Regions from separate parts of the Bradyrhizobium sp. 159 genome, predicted to be linked through region 2. Evidence: predicted binding sites of a transcription regulator. Region 2 holds the regulator's gene; each other region holds the start of a gene.
What was found. The regulator LexA, encoded in region 2, represses DNA repair genes until DNA is damaged. The targets are predictions, from matches to a motif close to TGTTCNNNNTGTGTTCNG.
Positions count from the first base shown of each region.

Region 1 (7,753 bases), on a different contig from region 2:
GGAGTCGCTTAACGGCCGTCGCGAAGGGAATGTTCTTCGTAATGTCTGCGCGAAAATATACTTGCTTGGATGGCCTATCTGCAACGAAACCGCAGTTAGCGATTGGAATAAACATTTCGGATTGCGATGTATAGGTTAGGCAATAGGTTCGGTGTATGAAAACCATGTTGAAGAATAGTTCTTGAAGAGTGTGAGTCTTGTTGGTTTCGGATTCTTGGTAGTAAGTCGACAGGCTTGGCAATACTCCATGTTGCTGGATTTTGATGCCAAGGTGATTGAGAGAGGAACTTCCTCGTTGCGAGGCCGGAGTGTGCTCTGAAACGCCGTGACGTTCGTTAAATACAATTCCCTTGGCTGATAGAAGCGCCTTCGTTGCATTCAAGAAAGAATAGTAAAGCAGCAGAGGTGCCGATTGAGGAGGAAGGCCGAGGGATACCTTGTGGAATTCCTGCGCTTGCTGCCAATAGAGGAGTGCCTTGTCCTTGCCTCCTCTCTTGAGCCACAAGGCAACGTATGTCCACGGGCTGTTCGTCAGAACATTTCGAGCTCCAATTACCGGAGCAATTATTGCCTTATGAGGCGGAATCGCTCGCCCTCTAAACTTTATCTGAAGTAGGTCCTTTGAGATATCGTCCATTGCTCTATCTGATTCGAGGCGCAGTTAGCTTACGCCGCGCTCTGTAGTTGCAGAAGAGCAAAGCTTCCCAAACAAAAACGGCCGGATCTTCCGATCCGGCCGCAACGCAACTCTACTGGCTAAGCCTACGCCACGCGACGCAACTTAGCCCCCGCCCAATTCTGAAATCTTAGCTCGCCTTCTTCGCCGGCGCGTCGCCGACCTTTTTCTGGATGGCGCGCTTCAGCTCGAGGGCGCGCGGCGACAGGACGTCGGCGCTGGCCTTGAGCAGGAAGGCATCTAAGCCGCCATTATGGTCGACGCTCTTGACCGCGTTGGTGGAGACGCGCAGGCGCACGTTGCGCTCCAGGGCTTCCGAGATGAACGTCACGTTGACGAGGTTCGGCAGGAAGCGACGCTTGGTCTTGATGTTGGAGTGGCTGACCTTGTGGCCGACGAGGGGGCCCTTGGCCGTCAGTTCGCAGCGGCGAGACATGGTAGAAATCCTCAGGTTCGAGCCCCCAACGATTTGCGGCCGCCATTCGGGGCGCCACGGGGGCAAATTCTTTCGTCCTTGCAGGGAGCGGGCGGACGTATAGGGGGGAAGGGGCGGGACGTCAAGGCGACGGGCCGTTTTTGGCCCGTCGTCCCGGGGCGCGGGGAGCGCGAACCCGGGATCTCGCGCGGCACCCGCGGTGCGCTCCCTCCCCCGCGCGCGGGGGAGGGTTGGGGAGAGGGCTGTCTCCGCGGAGGGGCAGTCGCGACAGTGCCCCCAAAGGAGAGAGCCCTCACCCGCGCTTCGCGCGACCTCTCCCGCAAGCGGGAGAGGTGACCGCGCCCGCGACCACACCTTCCCCGATCACCAAAACGGCAATGATCGGAACGCCTTACCATCACATAAAGGGCGTATTCGCGGCCGAAGAGTCCTGGGGAGTTCCGCCGCTTTTGGCGCCCAGCACATTGTTTGCCGCTGTTTTTGGCTTAACTAACAAGGCCTGACGGCCCCATTGGATGGCTTCGTGAATATCCTGACCTCTCATCCGCCGCGGCGGCGCGCCGGCCAGTTGGCCCTGGCGGCGCTGTGCGGGCTCGCCTTGGCGTGGGGGGCGGCGCCGGCAGCGGCGCAAGGCAAGCTCGAGGCGCAATATGAGGCGACGTTATCAGGCATTCCCGTCGGCAAGGGCGCCTGGAACATCGACATCCAGGACGACGTGTTCGCCGCCGCGGCCTCCGGCGGCACCACGGGGCTGCTGAAATCGTTCGCGGGTGGCTCGGGCACCGGCGCCTCGCAGGGCCGCGTCGTCAACGGCGCGCTGGTTGCGACCGGCTATCAGGCCTCCACCACCACCTCGAAGAAGACCGAAGAGATCCGCATCACGCTCGACAAGGGCAATGTGAAGGATTTTGCGATCCTGCCGGAGCCGCCGGTCGACCCCGATCGCATCGTCGTCACCGAAGCGCATCGCCGCGGCGTCTGGGACCCGATGACGGCCTCGCTGCTGCGCGTGCCCGGCAATGGCGATCCGGTGTCGCCGGAAGCCTGCCATAACAGCGCGCCCGTGTTCGACGGCCGCATGCGCTACGACTTGAAACTCGATTTCAAGCGCATGGAGAGCGTGAAGGCCGAGAAGGGATACAAGGGCCCGGTCGTGGTCTGCGCGCTCTATTTCGTGCCCGTGGCCGGCTACATCCCCGACCGCCCCGTAATCAAATACCTCGCCGCCCAGCGCAACATCGAGATCGCCTTTGCGCCGGTGGCGGGAACGCGCATCCTGGTCCCGTTCTGGCTGAAAGTGCCGACGCCCTTGGGGCCTGCGATGCTGGAAGCGACGAGCTTCATCACCTCCCCCCAGCCGCCACGCGTCGCCAAGACGCAGTAGCAGTTCTTAACCCTCCCCTGGAGGGGAGGGTCGGCGCACATGAGCGCAGCGAAATGTGCGACGGGGTGGGGTGATCTCTCCCCACGGGCGCTGTGCCGGGCGGAAAGATCACCCCACCCCGCTCGCGCTGCGCGCGATCGACCACGGGCGAGCTACGCTCGTCCCGGACCCCTCCAGGGGAGCGTAAGAACGTATGAGATATCAATGACTTCCCTACTGTGCATGGGGTTGTTTTCGCATTTTTGTTTTGGCAGGTCGGGGAACCTGGAATCCATTTGACTCCCGCCCGATTCTGATTCGACTCCCCGCCGCCCCAGCTTTAAGGAATCCGTCATCAAATCGTCGCTTGTACGGCAGCCCGAGCCTTCATCTAGTGCGCACCTGTGGCGAGTCCCGCGACATGTTGCGTGAACGGAACGGGACGCAATCGGGAGTCAGCGATTCGGCCGCGATTCGTTCTAGAGTCGTTCCGAAGCTTAAGGCGAGCGGGAAAGGCGTCGCAAACTGAGACAGTTGCGCGAGGTTGGGAAGACTGCTCCGCGCTCGCTGTCATCGCCCGGCTTGACCGGGCGATCCAGTACGCCGAGGCGGTCGTGGTTGAGCCGATGAGCCACGGCGTGCCACATGCCCCGGTCAAGCCGGGGCATGACAGCGGAGCGCGTGGTGGCGTTCGGAGACATCGCTGACACCTGATCGCCTCATCGCCTCAAACAGCACTGACATTCGCCCAAATCGGCACTACCTATCTCCGGAATGGCTTTTTCTTCCTCCCCCTTCGCTTCCGAGCGTGCCCCCGGCGCCGGCGTCACTGCGGTGCTCGGGCCGACCAACACCGGCAAGACCCATCTCGCCATCGAGCGGATGCTCGCGCATCCCTCCGGCATGATCGGGCTGCCGCTGCGCCTGCTTGCGCGCGAGGTCTATAACAAGATCGCCGATCGCGCGGGGCCAGAGAGCGTCGCGCTCGTGACCGGCGAGGAGAAGATCAAGCCGAAGAAGCCGCGCTATTGGGTCTCGACCGTCGAGGCGATGCCGCGCGATCTCGACGTCTCCTTCCTCGCCATCGACGAGGTCCAGATCGCCTCCGACCTCGAACGCGGCCACGTCTTCACCGACCGCATTCTCAACCGCCGTGGCCGCGACGAGACGCTGCTCTTGGGCGCCGCCACGATGCGCCCGATCATCGAGCGCCTCTTGCCGGGCGTGTCCATGATCACGCGGCCGCGCCTGTCGCAGCTCGAATTCGCCGGCGACCGCAAGATCACGCGCCAGCCGCGCCGCACCGCCATCGTCGCCTTCTCCGCCGACGAGGTCTACGCCATTGCCGAGCTGATCCGCCGCCAGCATGGCGGCGCCGCCGTGGTGCTGGGCTCGCTCAGCCCTCGCACCCGCAACGCGCAGGTGGCAATGTTCCAGAACGGCGACGTCGACTATCTCGTCGCCACCGACGCGGTCGGCATGGGCCTCAATCTCGACGTCGACCACGTTGCCTTTGCCTCCGATCGCAAGTTCGACGGCTACCAGTTCCGCCGCCTGACGCCCTCGGAATTTGCGCAGATCGCCGGCCGCGCCGGCCGCGCCACGCGCAACGGCACCTTCGGCACCACCGGCCGCTGCGCCCCGTTCGAGCCCGAACTCGTCAACGCGCTCCAGAACCACACCTTCGACGCCGTGAAGATGCTGCAATGGCGCAACTCGAAGCTGGATTTCTCTTCGCTCGGCGCGCTCCAGGTGTCGCTGAACCTGGCCCCAGGGCACGAGGCGCTGACGCGCGCCCCGATCGCCGAGGACATGCGCGTGCTCGATCATGCTGCGCGCGACGTCGATGTGCGCGATATCGCGCATGGCAAGGTGGCCGTGGAGCGCCTCTGGGAGGCCTGCCAGGTCCCCGATTACCGAAAGCTGTCGCCGGCCGCCCATGCCGAGCTGGTGACGACGCTGTACGGCTTCCTGATGCAGAAGGGATGCATCCCCGATAGCTGGTTTGCCGCCCAGGTCGATCAGGCCGACCGCGTCGATGGCGACATCGACACGCTGTCGGCCCGGATCGCGCAGATTCGCACCTGGACCTTCGTCGCCAACCGCCCGGATTGGCTGAAAGACCCCGAACGCTGGCAGGGGATCGCGCGCGAGGTCGAAAATAAATTATCGGATGCGCTCCATGAACGCTTGACTGAGCGTTTCGTTGATCGCCGGACCAGTGTATTGATGCGCCGCCTGCGGGAGAACACGAGCTTGAATACTGAAATCGGCAAGACCGGCGAAGTCATCGTCGAAGGCCACGTCATCGGCCGCCTCGACGGCTTCACCTTTGCACCGGACGCTGCGGAAGCCGGCTCCGATGCGAAAGCCTTGCAGGCTGCAGCGCAAGCGGTGCTCGCCGGCGAGATCAACGCGCGCGCCGAAAAGCTGGGCAATGCACCGGACGAGCAGTTCGTGCTGACCTCCGAAGGCATCATCCGCTGGACCGGCGATGCCGTGGCGCGCCTGTCCGCCGCAGACGACGCGCTGCATCCGCGCATCCGCATCATCTCGGACGAGAGATTGACTGGGGCGCCCCGCGAGAAGGTGCAGGCCCGACTCGAGCTCTGGCTCAAGACGCATATCGAAAAGCTGCTCGGGCCGATGTTCGAGCTGTCAAAGGCCGAGGATGTCACCGGCATCGCCCGCGGCATCGCCTATCAGCTGGTCGAGGCGCTCGGCGTGCTGGAGCGGCCGAAGATCGCCAGCGAGCTGAAGGATCTCGACCAGTCCTCGCGCGCGGTCTTGCGCAAATACGGCGTCCGCTTCGGGGCCTATCACATCTATTTCCCCGGTCTGCTCAAGCCCGCCGCGCGCGCGCTCGCAGCGCTGCTCTGGGCGTTGAAGCAGGACAATGTCGATCTCTCCGCGCTGTCTGGCGCTCAGCATCTGGCATCTTCGGGCCGCACCTCGTTCCCGGTCGACAAGCAGCTGCCGCGCGATGCCTATCGCGTGCTCGGCTACAAGCAGGCCGGCGAGCGCGCCGTGCGCGTCGATATTTTGGAGCGGCTTGCCGATCTGATCCGCCCGGCGCTGGCCTGGCGCGAGAACTCGCCCGGCGAAAAGCCGGCCGGCGCGTTCGACGGCCGCGGTTTTGTGGTGACGCAGGCGATGACCTCGCTCACCGGGTCGGCCGGCGAGGACTTTGCGTCCGTGCTGCGCGCGCTCGGCTATCGCATGGAGAAGCGTCCGCCGTTGCCGCCAAAGCCTGTGGTGACCGAGACGGTCGCGGCAGAGACGCCGCCCGTCGAGGGCAGCGCGGAGACGTCGACCGAGACCGCAGCGGAGGCCGTAGCGGGTCTGTCGGCAGAAGCATCCGGTGAAGTCGCTCCCGAAGCCGTCACGGTCGAAGACGCCCCCGGCATGGAGCAGCACGACGGGGGCGCGCAGGACGCAGAGCCTGCGCCGGAAGCTCCGCCTGAGGCTGCCGTCACGCCCGAAGATGCGCCCGGCATCGCGCCACCGGCGGAAGAGATTGCTGCGCCGGCAGAGGCTGCCGGCCTCGAAGCCGCTGCCGCCGAGACCGCGGCAACGGAAGCTGCTGCATCGCCTGATGCTGCCGCGCCTGAAGCCGTCGCGCCTGAGGCTGCGGCGACGCCGGCCGAGCCCGAGCTCGTCGAGGTCTGGCGTCCCGGCGGCCGTCACGAGGATCGCAAGCCGCGCCACGAGCGCCATCGCCATCAGCGTCACCATCAGCCGCGTCCGCAGGCGAGTGCAGAAGGCAGCACGGCCGCGTCCGGCGAAGCAGCCGAAGGCGCGAAGCCGGGCGAGCGCCATCGTCATGGTGGTGGTCATCGCCGCGACGGGGCCAAGGATTTTCGCAAGGGCCGCGAAGGTGGTGGAGACGGTGCGCCGCGTCCCGAGGGGCGTGACGACAGGAATCGCCGTTTCGAGGGCAAGGACCGCGACAACAAGGATCGCGATCGCAACCGCGACAACAAAGGCAAGTTCGGCGGCGATCGCGACAAGGGCCGCGACAACCGTGGCCGCGACCGCGACAAGGGCCGCGACCGCCGCGACCGCGAGTCCGGTCCGTCGCTGCGTCCCTATGCCTCCAGCGCGAATCCGCGCGAACGCGATCGTCCTGTTGATCCGAACTCGCCCTTCGCAAAGCTCGCAGCGCTGAAAGAGCAACTGGCGGGGCGCAAGGAGTAATCCTACGACCGAGCGGCAGCGCATCGACAAATGGCTGTGGCACGCCCGGGTGGTGAAGGCGCGCACCTCCGCCGCTGAGCTGGTGGTCACCGGCCACGTTCGCGTCAACGGCGCACGCGAGACATCGCCGGGGCATGCGATCAAGGTCGGCGACGTGCTCACCATCGCGCTCGATCGCACCGTGCGCGTCTTGAAGGTCATCGCCTTCAACGAGCGCCGCGGCGATGCCGCCTCGGCCCGCGTGCTCTACGAAGAGCTCGGCGAGCGCAATTAATTGCGCGGTGCATTCATTTCTTGGCTGGTCAAACGCACACAAGTGTCATGATCGGCCGTTCCCGACCTTGCGGCGCCGGGCCATCCGCGCTACGCAAGCCGCGACTTTTGAAAGAGCTTTTCGGAGCGTTGGATGACTTACGTCGTCACTGAAAACTGCATCAAGTGCAAGTACACCGACTGCGTCGAGGTCTGCCCGGTCGACTGTTTCTACGAGGGCGACAACATGCTCGTCATCCATCCCGACGAGTGCATCGATTGCGGCGTGTGCGAGCCGGAATGCCCCGCCGACGCCATCAAGCCGGACACGGAACCGGGCTTGGAAAAGTGGCTCCAAGTCAACGCCGACTACGCCAAGAGCTGGCCCAACATCACCCAGAAGAAAGAATCACCCGCCGACGCCAAGGAATTCGATGGCATGGAAGGCAAGTTCGAGAAATATTTTTCTCCGAACCCGGGCTCGGGAGACTAATTAGGGCCCAAACTTAACCCTAATAGCTGCGTTACCGCCGAAAACCAGCCCTGAAGACCCCTAAATCATTGATTTTTGCGGGAAATGTGCTATATTGGGCACATTAAGCCGAACCCCGTCAGCCCCGTTGGCCCCTCTGGGTTCCCGTGAAACCAAATGTCGAACAGGGGCGTGGCAGTTTCCGCGCGCAGGCTGTGTCACAGAAAACGCGTAAAAAGAGTACTTCAGCGAGGGCTTCCCATAAGGAGGCCAAAAAAGTCGCCGCGGCCAGCCGTAGCGCATCCAAGGGTCGGACCGCGACGAAGGCGCCGGCTGCAAAGTCCTCGAAGAACAAAA
Region 1 covers NZ_JADPKE010000041.1:218,113-225,865, reverse strand. The annotation lists gene IVA96_RS10165 (YaaC family protein) at 1-637, opposite strand, end outside; gene rpmB (50S ribosomal protein L28) at 807-1,112, opposite strand; gene IVA96_RS10155 (DUF3108 domain-containing protein) at 1,687-2,496, shown strand; gene IVA96_RS10150 (helicase-related protein) at 3,250-6,672, shown strand; gene IVA96_RS10145 (S4 domain-containing protein) at 6,695-6,946, shown strand; gene fdxA (ferredoxin FdxA) at 7,079-7,417, shown strand.
Region 1: a site for LexA is predicted at 2,951-2,968, ahead of IVA96_RS10150 (helicase-related protein). Genes of this name have one in related genera too.

Region 2 (7,753 bases):
CTCCATCGTGACCTCGATGCCGAGCCCGCCAAACTCGCCGGAGGTGGTCTCCTGCATCTCGGTCCAGGCCTTGGCATTCATGTAGCGCGAGTGCGGATCGAGCGAGGTCACCATGCCCGTGATGGCGCCTTCGATCAGCTTGGCACTGTCGGGCTTCTCGACATAGTTCGCCTTGACCCGCTCGAACACTGCGCCGAACAGATTGAGCTGGGAATAGGCATCGTCCGCGCTCGCCGCCGCCCGTGCCGCCCACACGCTGCCGTGGGGACTGGCTACCAGAAGGGTCAGACACACTCCCGCGAGCGCGCCCAGGGGGAACAGCAGGGTTTTCCGCATGGATAGGCTGGCCTTTTGCTTAGCGGTTCTGTTGAGGGCTTATCTCTCGGGCTTGGAAGCCGCCATGCAAATGGCGATCCAGGTCACCTCTCACAACACCATTCTGGTTTCTTCAAGGCCGCCTGGAAGGCCGGCGGCGGTACACCGGCGAAATCCCTTCGCCTCGGCTTAAGCTTTTGGCAACGTTCCGAAACCGCTTCGCGCAACGCGGCATCGGTCGGCCGCCCACGCCTCGCAGCTATGCGATTTTAGGATGGTTTTGGGGGGCCGGACACGCTAGGCGATGGCGACAAGACTTCAAATTCTCGGGAGGACACCAATGAATGACGCGCCCCGCATCCGGCCGGACAGGAACGTCGAACTCGGCGCCAGCAACGAGCCGTTCCAGAATCTACACGAGTTCATCCGGAAGGCGCGCGCCAATCTCAACCAGAATGCCTGGGACTACATCGTCGGCGCTGCCGAGACCGAGACCACGATGCGCCGCAACCGCATGGCGCTGGACGAGATCGCCTTCCGCCCGCGCGTGCTGCGCGACGTTCGCAAGGTCGACGGCTCCGTCGAGCAGCTCGGCCGCAGGATGCGGCTGCCGGTGGTGCTCGCCCCCGTCGGTGCCCTGGAGATCTTCGATCCCGATGGCGCGGCAAGCGTCGCGCGCGCCGCCGGCACCTTCGGTGCGGCGCACATGTTGAGCTCGGTGTCCGAGCCGGGGCTCGAGAAGACCGCCGAGGCCGCGCCCGACGCGCTGCGGCTCTATCAGCTCTATGTCCGCGGCGACGATGCCTTCGTCGCCGATGTCGTCAGCCGGAGCGAGAAGAACGGCTATGCCGCGTTCTGCCTGACTGTCGACACCGCCCATTACAGCCGTCGCGAACGTGACATCGCCAAGCGCTACGTTCGCGAAAGCCGCCTGCGCGCGACCGGCGGCGATTTCCAGAAGGGTCTGGAATGGCGGACGGTGAAGATGATCAAGGACAAGTTCAGGATCCCACTGATCCTGAAGGGAATCGCCACCGCCGAGGACGCTCAGATCGCGATCGATCACGGTGTCGAGTGGATCTACGTCTCCAACCATGGCGGCCGTCAGCTCGATCACGGCCGCGGCGCCATGCATGTGCTGCCTGAAATCGTCGAGGCGGTGAAGGGCCGCGCCAAGATCATGGTCGATGGCGGCTTCTGCCGCGGCACCGACATCGTCAAGGCGATCGCGGCCGGCGCCGACATCGTCGGCATCGGCCGGCTGCAATGCTGGGCGCTGGCGGCGGCCGGCGAAGCCGGCGTGATGCGAATGCTGGAATTGCTGGAGGACGAAGTGCTGCGCTGCCTCGGCCTCTTGGGTGCCACCTCGTTCGCCGAAATCGACAAATCCTGCCTGCATCAGGCGACCGCAACGAATGCGCCGAGCGTGTTCAGCGCGTTCCCGCTGTTCGACCACGAGCCCTACCGATACTGAAATGTGAAAGAACACGATGACCTCACTCTCCCCCGGCAGCGCCGATGCGCTCCTGTTCGATCTCGGCCGCGTGGTGCTCGATATCGATTTCTCCAAGGCGATCGCCTGCTGGGCGGGGCATGCCGGCTGCCAGCCCGAGGCCATCGTCGCGCGCTATGTGCGTGACGAGGCCTACCGGCTGCACGAGGTCGGCAAGATCGGCGACGAGGATTATTTCCAATCGCTGCGTTCATCGCTCGGGATCGGCATTTCCGACGCGCAGTTTCTGGAGGGATGGAACGCGATCTTCGCCGGCGAGATGCCTGAGATCGCCGAGCTCTTGCCGCGCGCGGCGAAGCAGATGCCGCTCTATGCCTTCTCCAACACCAATCGGCCGCATGTCGACTATTTTTCGAAGGAATATGCCGGCGTGCTCGGGCATTTCCGCGAGCTCTATCTGTCGTCCAGCATCGGCCTGCGCAAACCGGATGCGGAGGCGTTCGATCATGTCGTGGCGGCGATCGGCGTGCCAGCCAGCCGAATCGTCTTCTTCGACGACCTCGCCGAGAACGTCGAGGGGGCGCGAGCGCGTGGACTGACGGCGGTGCATGTCACCTCGCCCGGTGATGTCGGCAACGCCTTGCTAGCGTTGGGAATTTGACCACCGATGCCGAACAGGATCGGGGTCGGGTTTCGGGCACCCAAATCCGCTCGGGTATGGAACCAATTCACTTTGTACATTTTTGTACAGAGTTCCGGGAACGGAATACCTCCCTCCGGACTCTATGAGTCCGTTGGGACGTCTACATCGGACTTATTCTCGTGCTGGGCAAAGCCTACCTCACAAAGCAAGCCTCCTTGCTGCTCGAATTCGCCAAGACAACTTCGGATTCGCGCCTCTCCGCCAAGCTGATCAGCAAGGCCGCCGACCTAAAGTCGCAGGCCGATCCGCTGCCGGACAAGGATCAAAGCCCCAAAGCTCCGGACGTGACATCCAGCGTCAGTTCGGGCGAACAGACGCAGAGTTGATCCGATGCCGGCCGTGGCGCTCATCCTTCTCGTCCTCGCCATGGCTATCCTCGTACCGGTCTGTCTCGCCTTCCGGATCATGCCGTGACCGGTCTGAGCACGATTCTTCATGACGGAGATCACGCAGGATAAATCATCCTGTCGGCGCCTTTGCCTCGCGCCTGCACTCGGCTAGAACTTTCGCCGCCCATTGCCGATATGCTCAGCAGGAGTTTCCGCCCTTGGCCCTGATGCCGGTTTCTGACGCGCTTGCCGCGGTGCTGGCGGGTGCGGAGCCGCTGCCTGAAGCGATGGTTTCCCTCAACGAGGCCTATCATCGCGTGCTCGCACGCGATGTCCCGGCGCTGCGCACACAGCCGCCGGAAGCAATGTCGGCGATGGACGGCTACGCGGTGCGCGCGAGCGATGCAACAAAGCTCGATAGTACGCTCACCTTGATTGGCGAAGTGGCGGCGGGTCGTCCGTTCGCGGGAACGCTGGGCCCCGGCGAAGCCGTGCGGATCTTCACCGGCGGCGTCATTCCCAACGGTGCCGACGCGGTCGTGATCCAGGAGGACACGGTTGCGGACGGCAAGCGCATCACGATCAAGGAAGCCGCGATTGCCGGCCGCCACATCCGCCCCGCGGGCGTCGACTTCTCCGAAGGAGACGTGCTCCTGCGCAAGGGAACCCGTCTCACCGAGCGCGATCTCGCGCTCGCCGCCGCCATGAATCATCCGCAGCTTGCCGTCTGCCGCCGTCCGAAGGTCGCGATCCTCGCCACCGGCGACGAGCTGGTCATGCCGGGAACCACACCCGCTCACGGCCAGATCGTCTATTCCAACGGCTATGCCCTGCACGCGCTCGCCCGCAGCGAGGGGGCCGATACCATCGACCTCGGCATTGCCGCCGATACGCTGGAGGCCACCACTGCCGGCATCCGCCGCGCCCGCGAGAGCGGCGCCGAGATCCTGGTCACGAGCGGCGGCGCGTCGGTCGGCGACCATGATCTGGTCCAGCAGGCGTTGAGGGACGAAGGCATCGCGATGGCGTTCTGGAAGATCGCGATGCGCCCGGGCAAGCCGATGATGCATGGGCGGCTCGGCGCGATGCGCGTGATCGGCCTGCCGGGCAATCCTGTGTCATCCTACGTGTGCGCCTTCCTGTTCCTGGTGCCGCTGATTCGCGCCTTGTCGGGACGATCCATGATTCATCACCGACAAGAACGCGCCGTGCTCGGCCGCGATGTGGATGCAAACGATATGCGCGCGGACTATCTGCGCGCACATCTGGAGACGCGCGACGATGGCACGTTGGTGGCCCTTCCCGTCAATCACCAGGATTCCTCGCTGCTTGCGAATCTCGCTGCAGCACAGGCACTTCTCGTCCGCGCACCGTTCGCTCCGAAGGCAGAAGCCGGCTCGCCTTGCGAGGTCCTGCGCCTGCCCGTCTGAACGCATCCACCACACGCGTTCCGCGAACTTTGTCCCGTTCACGGTAAATTAAGCAGTTGCGGAACACATATCGAACATATAGTGTCCGTTCATGATTTGTTTCGAGCATGTAGCGGTTCACCGCTCCAATTTAGCGTCTCGGAATCGAACGACATCAACCGGGGGACTTTGGTCGAGATGTTAACGCGCAAACAATACGAGCTTCTGCGGTTCATCAGCGAACGTCTGAAGGAAAGTGGCGTGCCGCCCTCCTTCGACGAGATGAAGGATGCGCTCGACCTGCGCTCGAAATCGGGCATCCATCGCCTGATCACCGCGCTCGAGGAGCGCGGCTTCATCCGCCGCCTGCCCAACCGCGCCCGCGCCATCGAGGTGATCAAGCTGCCCGAGCTCCAGGCCGCCGCCGGCAGCCGCCGCGGCTTCACGCCGAGCGTCATCGAGGGCAATCTCGGCAAGGTGCGCGCGAGCTCCAGTTCTTCCGCGGACGAAGGCGAGCGTCCCGTTGCGGTGCCCGTGATGGGTCGCATCGCGGCCGGCACGCCGATCGAAGCGTTGCAGACCCGCAGTCACACCATTAGCGTGCCGCCCGACATGCTCGGCTCGGGCGAACACTACGCACTCGAAGTGCGCGGCGATTCGATGGTCGAAGCCGGCATTCTCGATGGCGACATGGCGCTGATCCAGCGTAACGAGAGCGCCGATACCGGCGACATCGTGGTGGCCCTGATCGACGACGAGGAAGCGACGCTCAAGCGCTTTCGTCGCCGGGGGGCGTCGATCGCGCTCGAGCCCGCCAATGCCGCCTACGAGGTGCGCATCCTGCCGCCGAACCGGGTGAAGATTCAGGGCAAGCTGATCGGGCTGTACCGCAAGTACTGAGACGGGCCAGCGGTCATTCGATACCAATGATTCCGATTGGAGCGGACGATGGTCCGCTCCAGCTGGATAGTCTTTTGGTCTTGCGCAGATTATCCGGCCCCTCTCTCCGGCGCTCCATCCTCGGCATGCGGCTCCAAGCACGCATCGCTTGTGAAGAGATCGTGCGCAGGATCGCTTTAAGCGCCTTCGCAGCGTGCTGATCGCTTGCATCGGCCGCGCAAGCATTCGCAACTCAATTGCAGCACCATGCACGCAATCTGCGCACGTAGGGAGCGAGCTATTCCGCAACGCCTAAACTCCCATCAACCGACAGCCACGGCGAAGCTGGCCACATTCCCCCTCTCGGCGCCCGCAGGCCACGGGCGCTCGCATCCGCCGAATGCACTGAAGCGAGCTTTGTTCCTATGACTTCGGGAAAGATAATGTGATCGTGTCCGGCAACGCCAGCCGCAGATTTGCCCACAACCGAGCAGAGCGTTACGTGCTTCCACTCTGATAGAGGCTTGCGCCTCCGAAGGAGGCGCGGGTTGCTATCTTCGAATGAGGAGCACCCGATGTGTGACTACAGCCTGCATGCCGTTGCATCTCGCCCCGCCGAAGTCGGCGAGACGATCGTGTCGACAACGTTCCGCGGCACCTCAACGCGCGGCTTTGCTTCCGCGGCCGATCCGACCGTGGCCGTCTGCCTGCTGCCGGGAACGGAGCTCGCCTTCGCCGACAACGTCCGTTACGATAATCGCTGGATCTGGACGCGCACCATCAACTCCCGCGTCGGCAAGTTCGGCAAGATCGATCCGCACATACCCGACCGCCATCATGACGCGATCGAATTCCCCGACGGCAAATACGTGCTGGTGACGCAGCTCGTCGAAGGCCAGCGCGCAACCGTGCTGCAATTGCCGGTGACGCAGCCGGTCAGCGAGCGCGAGCACAAGCCGCAGATCGTTGCCGATAGCCGGTCGACGATCACGCGCCTGCCGATTGGCTGAGCCGTCCCCGCCCGCGGGGTCGGGCCAGGATTGAAATGCCATCGCCGGCCGAGGCCGGCGAGATGGTATAATTTGTGTGCTGCGGAGTCCGGTCGGACCCGGACCTACTCTTCGCATTTGTTTTTAATCGTCCGGCCCCTAATCGTCGACCTGCAAGTCGGTCTCCGCCGGCGTTGCATCCCGGTTGCGGGCCGCGGCCGTCCTCGGCACAAGGCTCCCATCGAAATCACCCTCGCCGGCGCCGGCCGGCAACCAGGGACGGCTTGTGCCTCTTGCTCTCACCGCCTGTATCGCAAAGCCGTCACCACGCTGCGTCAACGCCAGCGCGCCCTGGCTGGTGAGACGCTGCCGGTCGACCACCATCGCCGCGCAATCGGGCGGCGCGGGGCGCGTCGTGACCACCAGCGCGGCGCGACTGCAATCCTCAGCCAGCGCATCGATGCGCAGTGAAAGCGCGACCAGCCGACCGTCGGCAAGCGGCGTCACACAGCCGGACTCGTCGCACGACACGCCGTCAGCCAGCGAGCTACTCCCGGCATCGCGCGGATCGGCGTCGGCAGCTAACCACTCTTTGAGCAGAAAGCCATCCTTGCTCGCCCGGATCACATGCAACTGCCCGTCCCTGCCCCGCACCGCGACGCTGGCGCCGTCCCCGGCAATCAGGATGTCGGGCTGCCGCACCGACAGGCCCCACGCGATGGCGGCCAGCAGCACCAAGGCGCCAGACCAGCGCAAGGGCGTGCGCAACAGGCCCATCAAGATGATCCCGAGGCTTGCCGCGATCAGCGGCGCGGTGCCGAAGGCAGGGATCCGGCCGACTGCACCCGGCAGTGCCGCCACCCAGCGCGACACCGCGACCATCCAGTCGATGCCGATCCCCATCAGCCACCAGAACACGCTGTCAAGCCCAAAGGGAGCCGCGAGCAGTCCCAACAGGCCAGCCGGCATCACCAGTGCCGAGACCACCGGCATCGCGCCGAGATTGGCGAGCACGCCGAACGGGGTGACGCGATGGAAGTGGAAGGCGGCATAGGGCGTGGTCGCAAGTCCTGCGATCAGCGAGGCCAGGAATAGCATCGCGATCTCGCGGCCGCCCCACAGCGCGATACGGGCCGTCGCGGAATGATCGGGCGAGGCAAACAGGTTCGGCATGCCGATCTGCACCAGCGCCACGAGCCCGAGCGTTGCGGCGAAGGACATTTGAAAGCTCGGATGCACCAGCGCTTCCGGCGCGACCGCGAGCACGATCAGTGCCGCCACGGCCAGCGTGCGGAAGGTGATAGCGCGGCGATCGACCATGACCGCGATCAGCACCACCGCCGTCATGAAGAACGAGCGTTGCGTGGCGACCTCCGCGCCTGACAGCAGCAGGTAGAACGCAGCCGCCACCAGCGCGGCGGCCGCTGACCATTTCTTGATGGCAAATCCCGCCGCCAGCCCCGGGATCAAGGCCAGCAGGGCGCGCACCGCGAAAAACACGACACCGGCGACGACCGCCATGTGATAGCCGGAGATCGACAGCACATGGCCAAGCCCCGAGATGAACATGGCGTCGTTGACGGGCGTGGTGATGGCATCGCGCCGTCCGGTGAGCAGCGCGGTCGCGATCGCACGGTTGTCGCCCTCGAGCGTCGCACGGATGCGTGCGTCGATCG
Region 2 covers NZ_JADPKE010000061.1:88,046-95,798, forward strand. The annotation lists gene IVA96_RS17260 (S41 family peptidase) at 1-336, opposite strand, end outside; gene IVA96_RS17265 (alpha-hydroxy acid oxidase) at 656-1,789, shown strand; gene IVA96_RS17270 (HAD-IA family hydrolase) at 1,806-2,429, shown strand; gene IVA96_RS17275 (hypothetical protein) at 2,591-2,797, shown strand; gene glp (gephyrin-like molybdotransferase Glp) at 3,019-4,230, shown strand; gene lexA (transcriptional repressor LexA) at 4,408-5,109, shown strand; gene IVA96_RS17290 (hypothetical protein) at 5,664-6,098, shown strand; gene IVA96_RS17295 (ComEC/Rec2 family competence protein) at 6,237-7,753, opposite strand, start outside.

Region 3 (7,753 bases), on a different contig from region 2:
CGATACGCCGGACTTCGTGCCGACGGCGCTGGAAACCGTTTGAGGAGATTCACATGAAACTGACCCAGGGCTGCTTCTCATACCTGCCCGATCTGACCGACGACCAGATCTACAGCCAGGTGCAGTACTGCCTCGCCAATGGCTGGGCGGTGAACATCGAGTTCACCGACGATCCGCATCCCCGCAACACCTATTGGGAGATGTGGGGCCTGCCGATGTTCGATCTCCAGGACGCCGCGGGCGTGATGATGGAGCTCGCCGAGTGCCGCAGAGTGTACGGCGACCGCTACATCCGCATCAGCGGTTTCGATTCCAGCCATGGCTGGGAATCGGTGCGCATCTCCTTCCTCGTCAACCGGCCAGCGCAGGAGGCGGAGTTCGAGCTGGTGCGGCACGAGGTCGGCGGCCGCGCGATCCGCTACACCACGGTACGAAAGCCAGCCGCGCAGGCGTCCGTGTAAGCCATTCCTCTCCGCGCGGAGCACTCCCTGCTCCGTTTCCTTGGCGGACCACTGCTTCGCCGCTCCCCTGCGGCGAAGCTCTTTTCTTCGAGGTGCCGATGCTTGATATTCCTCACGCAACAACCGAACAGAGCGAGACCAATTTCGATCTCCGGAAGGAAGCTGAAGCGGCCGGGATCACCGACACGCTGCAACAGCTCGAGCAGGAGCTGGTCGGATTGAAGCCGGTGAAGAACCGCGTGCGCCAGATCGCCTCGCTGCTTTTGATCGAACGTATCCGGCAGCGCGCGGGATTAGCCTCCGCGCCGCCGACGCTGCACATGTCGTTCACAGGCAATCCCGGCACCGGCAAGACCACGGTAGCGCTGCGCATGGCCAAGATCCTGCATGGCCTCGGCTTCGTGCGGCGCGGGCAGGTGATCTCGGTCACGCGCGACGATCTCGTCGGCCAGTATATCGGCCACACCGCTCCGAAGACCAAGGAGATATTGAAGAAGGCGATGGGCGGCGTGCTGTTCATCGACGAGGCCTATTATCTGCACCGGCCCGACAACGAGCGTGACTACGGCCAGGAGACGATCGAGATCCTGCTCCAGGTGATGGAGAATCAGCGCGAAGACCTGGTCGTGATCCTCGCCGGCTATGGCGAGCGGATGACGAGCTTCTTCGCCTCCAATCCCGGCTTCCGCTCGCGCATCGCGCACCACATCGAATTTCCAGACTATGCTGAAGCCGAGCTGCTCGTCATCGCCGAGCTGATGCTGAAGGAGCGCGGTTATCGCTTCTCGGCGGCCGCGCGCGAGGCGTTCGAAAAATACATCACGCTGCGCCGGACCCAGCCGTTCTTCTCCAACGCGCGGTCGATCCGCAACGCCGTCGACCGTATCCGCCTGCGGCAGGCCGATCGCCTGGTATCCGATCTCGACCGCATGCTCGACATCGCCGACCTCGAAACCATCGATCCCATCGACGTCCTGGCGAGCCGCGTCTTCAGCGGCGGCGCCGACGCGCGGAGTGCAAGGTCATGACGAGAGAGGTGATCGTTGCTCCTTCAATCCTGGCGGCGGATTTCGCGCGTCTCGGCGAGGAGATCGTGGCGATCGATGCGGCGGGGGCCGACTGGATCCATTGCGACGTCATGGACGGACACTTCGTGCCCAACATCAGCTTTGGCCCCGACGTCATCAAGGCGATCCGGCCGCTGACGAAGAAGGTCTTCGACGTGCATCTCATGATCGCGCCTGTTGATCCTTATCTCGAGGCGTTCGCGAAGGCCGGTGCGGACGTCATTACGGTGCACGCAGAAGCCGGCCCGCATCTGGACCGTTCGCTTCAGGCGATCCGGGCGCTCGGCAGGAAAGCCGGCGTGAGCCTGTGTCCGGCGACGGCGGAGAGTGTCATCGAATATGTGCTCGATCGTCTTGACCTCGTGCTGGTGATGACGGTCAATCCCGGCTTCGGCGGCCAGTCCTTCCTCGACTCCCAGTTGGCGAAGATCGCACGGATCAAGACCATGATCCGCAACCGGCCAATCCGGCTCGAGGTCGATGGCGGTGTCACGCGCGACAATGCTGCTGCGGTGGCCGCCGCGGGCGCCGATACGCTCGTGGCGGGTTCCGCGGTGTTTCGCGGCAAAGGCGCCGCGGAATACGCGGCCAATATTGCGGCCATTCGCGCCGCCGCCGACGCCAGCCTGCTTCCAAAGCCGCAAGATAGGTCTGCGCAGCGGATGCGCGTAAGCGATGGAGGCCCTGTCCGGTAGACTACGTCATCGATCGCCGCCTCTACGCCTGGCCCTTGGCGGGCGGGGAGAATTCAGCGTGCGAATCCGCGCCGACTGGAACTTTGGCTCCCCTCCGCATTTGCTAGAACTAACCGAGGCTGGCGCGCGGCGGGCGCAGCAAAACTTTTGCATGACCGCCATCGGCCTGACGCAAATCGAGGCAATAAGCCCTGTGAATGCGAGGGAGGGTCTCATGGAGAACGTACGTCGCTACCGGGCGCTCGCGTCCCTCTGTCGTCAGCAGGCAGCCTACAGGCCGCTCCAGAACTGGGAGCTTCTCGGCCAGGCCGAACATTTCGAATATCTCGCGGAAGTCGAGCTCAAGGCGCATTTCGACGCGTGCAATGCACAAGGCGGCGAGGACGCCCCTGAAGCCGTGGCTTGGAAGCCACCTGCCGCAGCGTGACAGCCGCGGGCCGGCCCGGCTCAATGTCGGCGCGGGCGACCGGCAGGCCGGCTGTGCGGGTCGAGAGCCGGCAGACATGTCCTGCCAGATCGGTCGCTGAAGCTTCGCGCAGGCAGCATCGTCTTCGTTGATCGTCTTGCCCGCTGGCCGGTCCCCAAATCTTTGCCAAGATTTAATCGCGTGGACGGGACGCCGTAAGGTGGCAACGACCATGTTGGGCGCAAGGCGACAGCTGCTCAACATGGACATCTCGACATGAACGATCGCGTCAATTCCGACATCCCCACCTCCCGCAAGATCTTGAGGACGCGCAGGCTCGCGCCGCTCGGCAGCGTAGCCGCGCTTGGCGTGGCCGTGCTGGCGGCTGCTCCCGGCGCTTTGCCGTTCGCGATGACCTCCTTCGTCGCGCCGGCCCAAGCCGCCGAAACGGCTGCGACCCCGCCGGGCTTCGGCGATCTCGTGGCCAAGGTCAAACCCGCCGTCATCTCGGTGCGGGTCAGAATTGACCAGAGCAACGACAAGAGCGCGATGCTGCAACAGAACCGGATGGATTCGGACGAAGGCTCGCCGCTCGACCAGTTCTCGCGACAGTTCGGTTTCCGCTTTCCGGGTGGCATGAACGGCATGCCGCGTCAGCGCCGCCAAATGATCACGGGCGAAGGCTCCGGCTTCTTCATCTCCGCCGACGGTTATGCCGTAACCAACAACCACGTTGTCGATCACGCTGAGTCCGTGCAGGTGACCATGGACGACGGCACGACCTACGCCGCGAAGGTCGTCGGCACAGATCCGAAGACCGATCTCGCGCTGATCAAGGTCGACGGCAAGAAAGATTTTCCGTTCGTCAAATTCTCCGACCAGAAGCCGCGCATCGGCGATTGGGTCGTCGCGGTCGGCAATCCCTTCGGCCTTGGCGGCACCGTCACCGCGGGTATCGTCTCGGCCAGCGGCCGCGACATCGGCAATGGTCCCTATGACGACTTCATCCAGATCGACGCGCCGATCAACAAGGGCAATTCGGGCGGTCCGGCTTTCGATATGAGCGGCAATGTGATCGGCGTGAACACCGCGATCTTCTCGCCCTCAGGCGGCTCGGTCGGTATCGGCTTCGATATTCCGGCTACGACTGCAAAACTCGTGGTGGCGCAATTGAAGGACAAGGGCGCAGTTACCCGCGGCTGGCTCGGCGTGCAGGTGCAGCCGGTGACGTCGGATATTGCCGACAGCGTTGGCCTCAAGGAGGCGCGCGGCGCGATCGTCGACAATCCGCAACCCGACAGCCCGGCGGCGAAGGCCGGCATCGAGGCGGGCGACGTTATCACCGCGGTCAACGGCACGGCGGTCAAGGATTCCCGCGATCTCGCCCGCACCATCGCCACCCTGGCGCCCGGCAGCTCAATCAAGCTCGACATCTTCCACAAGGGCGAAAGCAAGACGGTGACGCTGGCGCTTGGCGAGTTGCCGAACGAACGGCAGGCGCAGGGCAAGGCCTATGACGGCAAGGTGCAGCCGGGCACCGGCACGCCGCGCCTTGGGCTTGGTCTGGCTCCGGCCGGCGATGTGCAGGGCGCCGGCCGGGAGGGTGTCGTCGTCACGGAGGTTGATCCGGAGGGGCCGGCCGCGCAGCGCGGCATTCAGACCGGAGACGTCATCCTCAATGTCGGTGGCAAGGCTATCAGCAATGTCGCCGAAGTCCGTTCGGAGCTGGCGCAGGCCAAATCGTCCGGCAAGCGCAGCGTGCTGTTGCAGGTCAGAAGTGCGGATGCCACCCGATTCGTCGCGGTGCCGCTCGCGTAAGGCTGACTCCGATCAATACAAATCCAGAAAGGCGGCCTTCCGGCCGCCTTTCGCATTCGCACTCAAGATCCCACACGAGGCCACCGATAACATTCTCGTTAACGGCAGGGAGGGTGACCCGGTTCGTCCGAAAAAGCCGTGTTCGGCCATCAGACTTTCTGGCCGCGCATCTGCTCGGCGGCAATGAAGCCGTGGGGTCGGTTCGCGAGTGTGGAACTTCGAACCCCCTGACCGCTTTGTGGAACTGGCCGGTGGTTCGCATTTGATCGGTGCCGACATGGATCGATTGAAGCTCTCACTGATAAGTACGCTGCTCGTCGCGTGGTTCATCCTGCCGGCAGAAAACGCGCTCGGGCGCGACGATGGCCGCTATGCGAACTCGCCCCTGAAGCCATGGTTCGACAGCCTGCGCAGCCACCTCGGTCCGTGCTGCTCGGATGCGGACGGCTTTGCCGTCTCCGATCCCGATTGGGAATCGCACAACGGGCATTACCGTGTTCGGCTGGACGGGCAATGGGTCGAGGTGCCGGATGAAGCCGTCATCACCGAGCCGAACCGCGCCGGCCGCACCATGGTGTGGCCGGTGAAGACTGCGTTCGGAATTTCGATCCGCTGCTTCATGCCGGGCAGCATGATCTGACCGAGGTCAGCGTGACCGCTTGGTGGATTTGCGCTTTGACGATGCCCTGGACGATTTCTTGGAAGATTTCTTGGAAGTTTTCTTGGCAGATTTCTTGGAAGTTTTCTTGGCAGATTTCTTGGACGTCTTCCGCTTGGAGGCTTTCTTCGGGACTTTCTTGCCCTTCTTGCGTGCCTTTGACAGTCCGATCGCAATCGCCTGCTTGCGGCTCTTCACGCGTCCGCCGCGACCGCCACGTCCACTCTTCGCGGTACCTTTCTTGTAACGCCGCATCTCGCTTTCGACATCGCTGCCGGAGCTGCGCGAGTAGCGGCGCTTCTTTGCCTTACGTGCCATGCCTTTTCTCCCTTGGCCGAGGAAGAACCGTTCGACACCGGCATGGTTCCGAACAGCACGCGTGCAATGTTCCCGGCGGTCAAGGCAGCCCTAGAACGAATTCGCCAGTTCGATCTCGGCCTCCAGCACCTGGATGCGCCGCGCAGCCTCGGCGAAGGACAGATCCCGCGCATATTGTGCCGGCTGATACGCCTCTTCGCTCAGCCGCTTCAATCTCAGTCCCTGCGCCCGTGTCATCTGCTCGCTAAGGAAAACCCTGGCGTCGTATTTGGCCTGAACCTGCATGTCGCTCCTCCGGTTTGAAAACATGACTTGACTATATGTTCTTATTTTGTTCTAACAAGCCATGGACAACAGAATTAACGAAATTCGGCGTAAAATCAGCGCCTTGAGGCTGGAAATGGCCGAGGTCGAGGCGTCTGTGCGCGATCTCGTCAACGGCGATTGCGACTGCACCGAACGAGCTCTGGCGCAGATCGATCTGCGCCGGAAAATCAACCTGCTGATCGATGAATGGAAGGCGGCTGGGGGCGGTGACGTCCTGCCTGACGTCCGCGGCCAGATGCGTCTTCGCTCCGTGAAGAATGTCGACAAGGCGGCGCGCCTGTTGGCTGGCCACTAAGCGTGCGCGCAAGCGACATGCTGCCGATTGTCGATGCCCTCGGACACCTAACGGGCCGCGCTGTGCGGGCGGTGCCGGACGAGATCTGCGACAACGTTCCTCGTCCGCCGTGATGACGTGCCGGCGCGCGTCCGCGATGCTGCGAGGCCTTGTGCGGCGATCGCTATGCCTGGAGGAGGTGAAGCGGGCCGGCGGGCGATACGCTGGTCAGCGCGCCGAGCATGTGGCGCTAAAGTAGCAAAGTGTCTAGCGGTTTTCCGAAAAGATCATGCTCAAACAACAACCTGAAGCGCAATGACGATTCATCCATCTCATTGCGCTTTATGGCGCGAGGGTCTGGATGAACCGTCATCGTGCTTTGGTGAAGGGCCCCGCGCTGAACACGGGACTCTCACGTTACCGCGCAGAGTTCACTTGGTGTTGCTCATGCCGCCCTTGTTGTTCGTCATGGTGCCGCCCTGGTCGGAGCCGGGGCCAGAGCCGCCTTGACCGGAGGGATCGGCACCTTTGGAGGACTTGGTGTTCGCGCCCGTGGTCTGCGATGATGACATCGAGGACCCATGTTTGGCCTTGTGCGACTTCGCCTCCGCGGCGAACGGCGCGGCAGCGAGGCCAGTTGCCAACATTGCGGCGAGGGCGAGCTTGACTGTCTTCATATGGAGGAACTCCCTGGGTTAAATTGACGCAGGCGGCCAACTGCCGTTCCTCGCAGGAGTTCCCCAACAAAGCTTCTCCACGCGTCACGCGCGCTTCAAGATTGCTTGTTCTCTTCCAGGATGAACACGATGCCGGTGAGCGTCGCGCCGATCGCGAAGGTCGTCCCAGTGCGAGAGCGAACACAAGAGCGGCTTGGCTTCCGCCATGACTCAGCAGATTGGCGACGGCTGGATTGGAAAGAATGAGTGTGAGGCTGAAGGCGAGGCCGAGGGCTGCACCCATCATCGCATGTGTCATCAGCTTGATGAGGCCGGTGGGAGAGACCAGGCCCGACGACTTCTTCGCGCGCATGGAACCATGTCCCGATCTGGCACCCAAACGCGCGCGATAGTCATTAGTTCCATCTGGATGAAGGAATTTTCATCGCCAGCTTCATCCGACGTTCATGCCCGGCTTGCGAACATGAGGCCATCAACACGGGACATTTGATATGGGCAAGGTAGTCTTTCTGTACCGCTCGCTGGCCTATCGCAACGCGGCCGCAGACATCTTGCGCAAGGCGCGCAAGCTCCCGCGCGGCGCGGAGCGAAGCGCGGCCCGGCGCTACGCGAAGGCGTTGCGTGATCTCGCTCGAACGGAAGCTTGGCTCGAAGGACGCATCGCGCGCGACCCAAGGACGGAGCAGCGCATGACGAACACGGCGTCCGGCTAAAGCTCTCCCTTCCGATTGAAACGGAAGCTCTCGATTCTTGGCTTGACGCGCTTTCTTGACGCGAACCGGTTACCGCTTGGCTGGAAAACGCTCTAACCGGATGCGCGCTGCAACTCGGCCGCGGCGGCGGCATCAAATTTGCTGGGTGCTATCGTGGCCGGCTTGCGTGTCAACGGTACCTCGAGGCGGCACAACAGCCCCTCAGCGCGCCAATCGAATTTCGCCCGTCCGCCGAGCTGGGACTCGACGCTCGCGAGCAGGCTTCGCGTTCCGAAGCCTCGGGATTTCGGCGTCCTGACGAGCGGGCCGCCGGATTCCTCCCAGGTCAGCGTGAGGAGT
Region 3 covers NZ_JADPKE010000009.1:81,941-89,693, reverse strand. The annotation lists gene IVA96_RS02160 (form I ribulose bisphosphate carboxylase large subunit) at 1-43, shown strand, start outside; gene IVA96_RS02155 (ribulose bisphosphate carboxylase small subunit) at 54-461, shown strand; gene cbbX (CbbX protein) at 560-1,489, shown strand; gene rpe (ribulose-phosphate 3-epimerase) at 1,486-2,223, shown strand; gene IVA96_RS02140 (hypothetical protein) at 2,438-2,650, shown strand; gene IVA96_RS02135 (Do family serine endopeptidase) at 2,906-4,447, shown strand; gene IVA96_RS02130 (hypothetical protein) at 4,725-5,087, shown strand; gene IVA96_RS02125 (DUF6496 domain-containing protein) at 5,094-5,423, opposite strand; gene IVA96_RS02120 (DUF3072 domain-containing protein) at 5,514-5,708, opposite strand; gene IVA96_RS02115 (hypothetical protein) at 5,824-6,045, shown strand; gene IVA96_RS02110 (hypothetical protein) at 6,456-6,701, opposite strand; partial or broken gene IVA96_RS35730 (hypothetical protein) at 6,797-7,053, opposite strand; gene IVA96_RS02105 (hypothetical protein) at 7,193-7,414, shown strand; gene IVA96_RS02100 (HWE histidine kinase domain-containing protein) at 7,507-7,753, opposite strand, start outside.
Region 3: a site for LexA is predicted at 5,745-5,762, ahead of IVA96_RS02120 (DUF3072 domain-containing protein). Genes of this name have one in related genera too.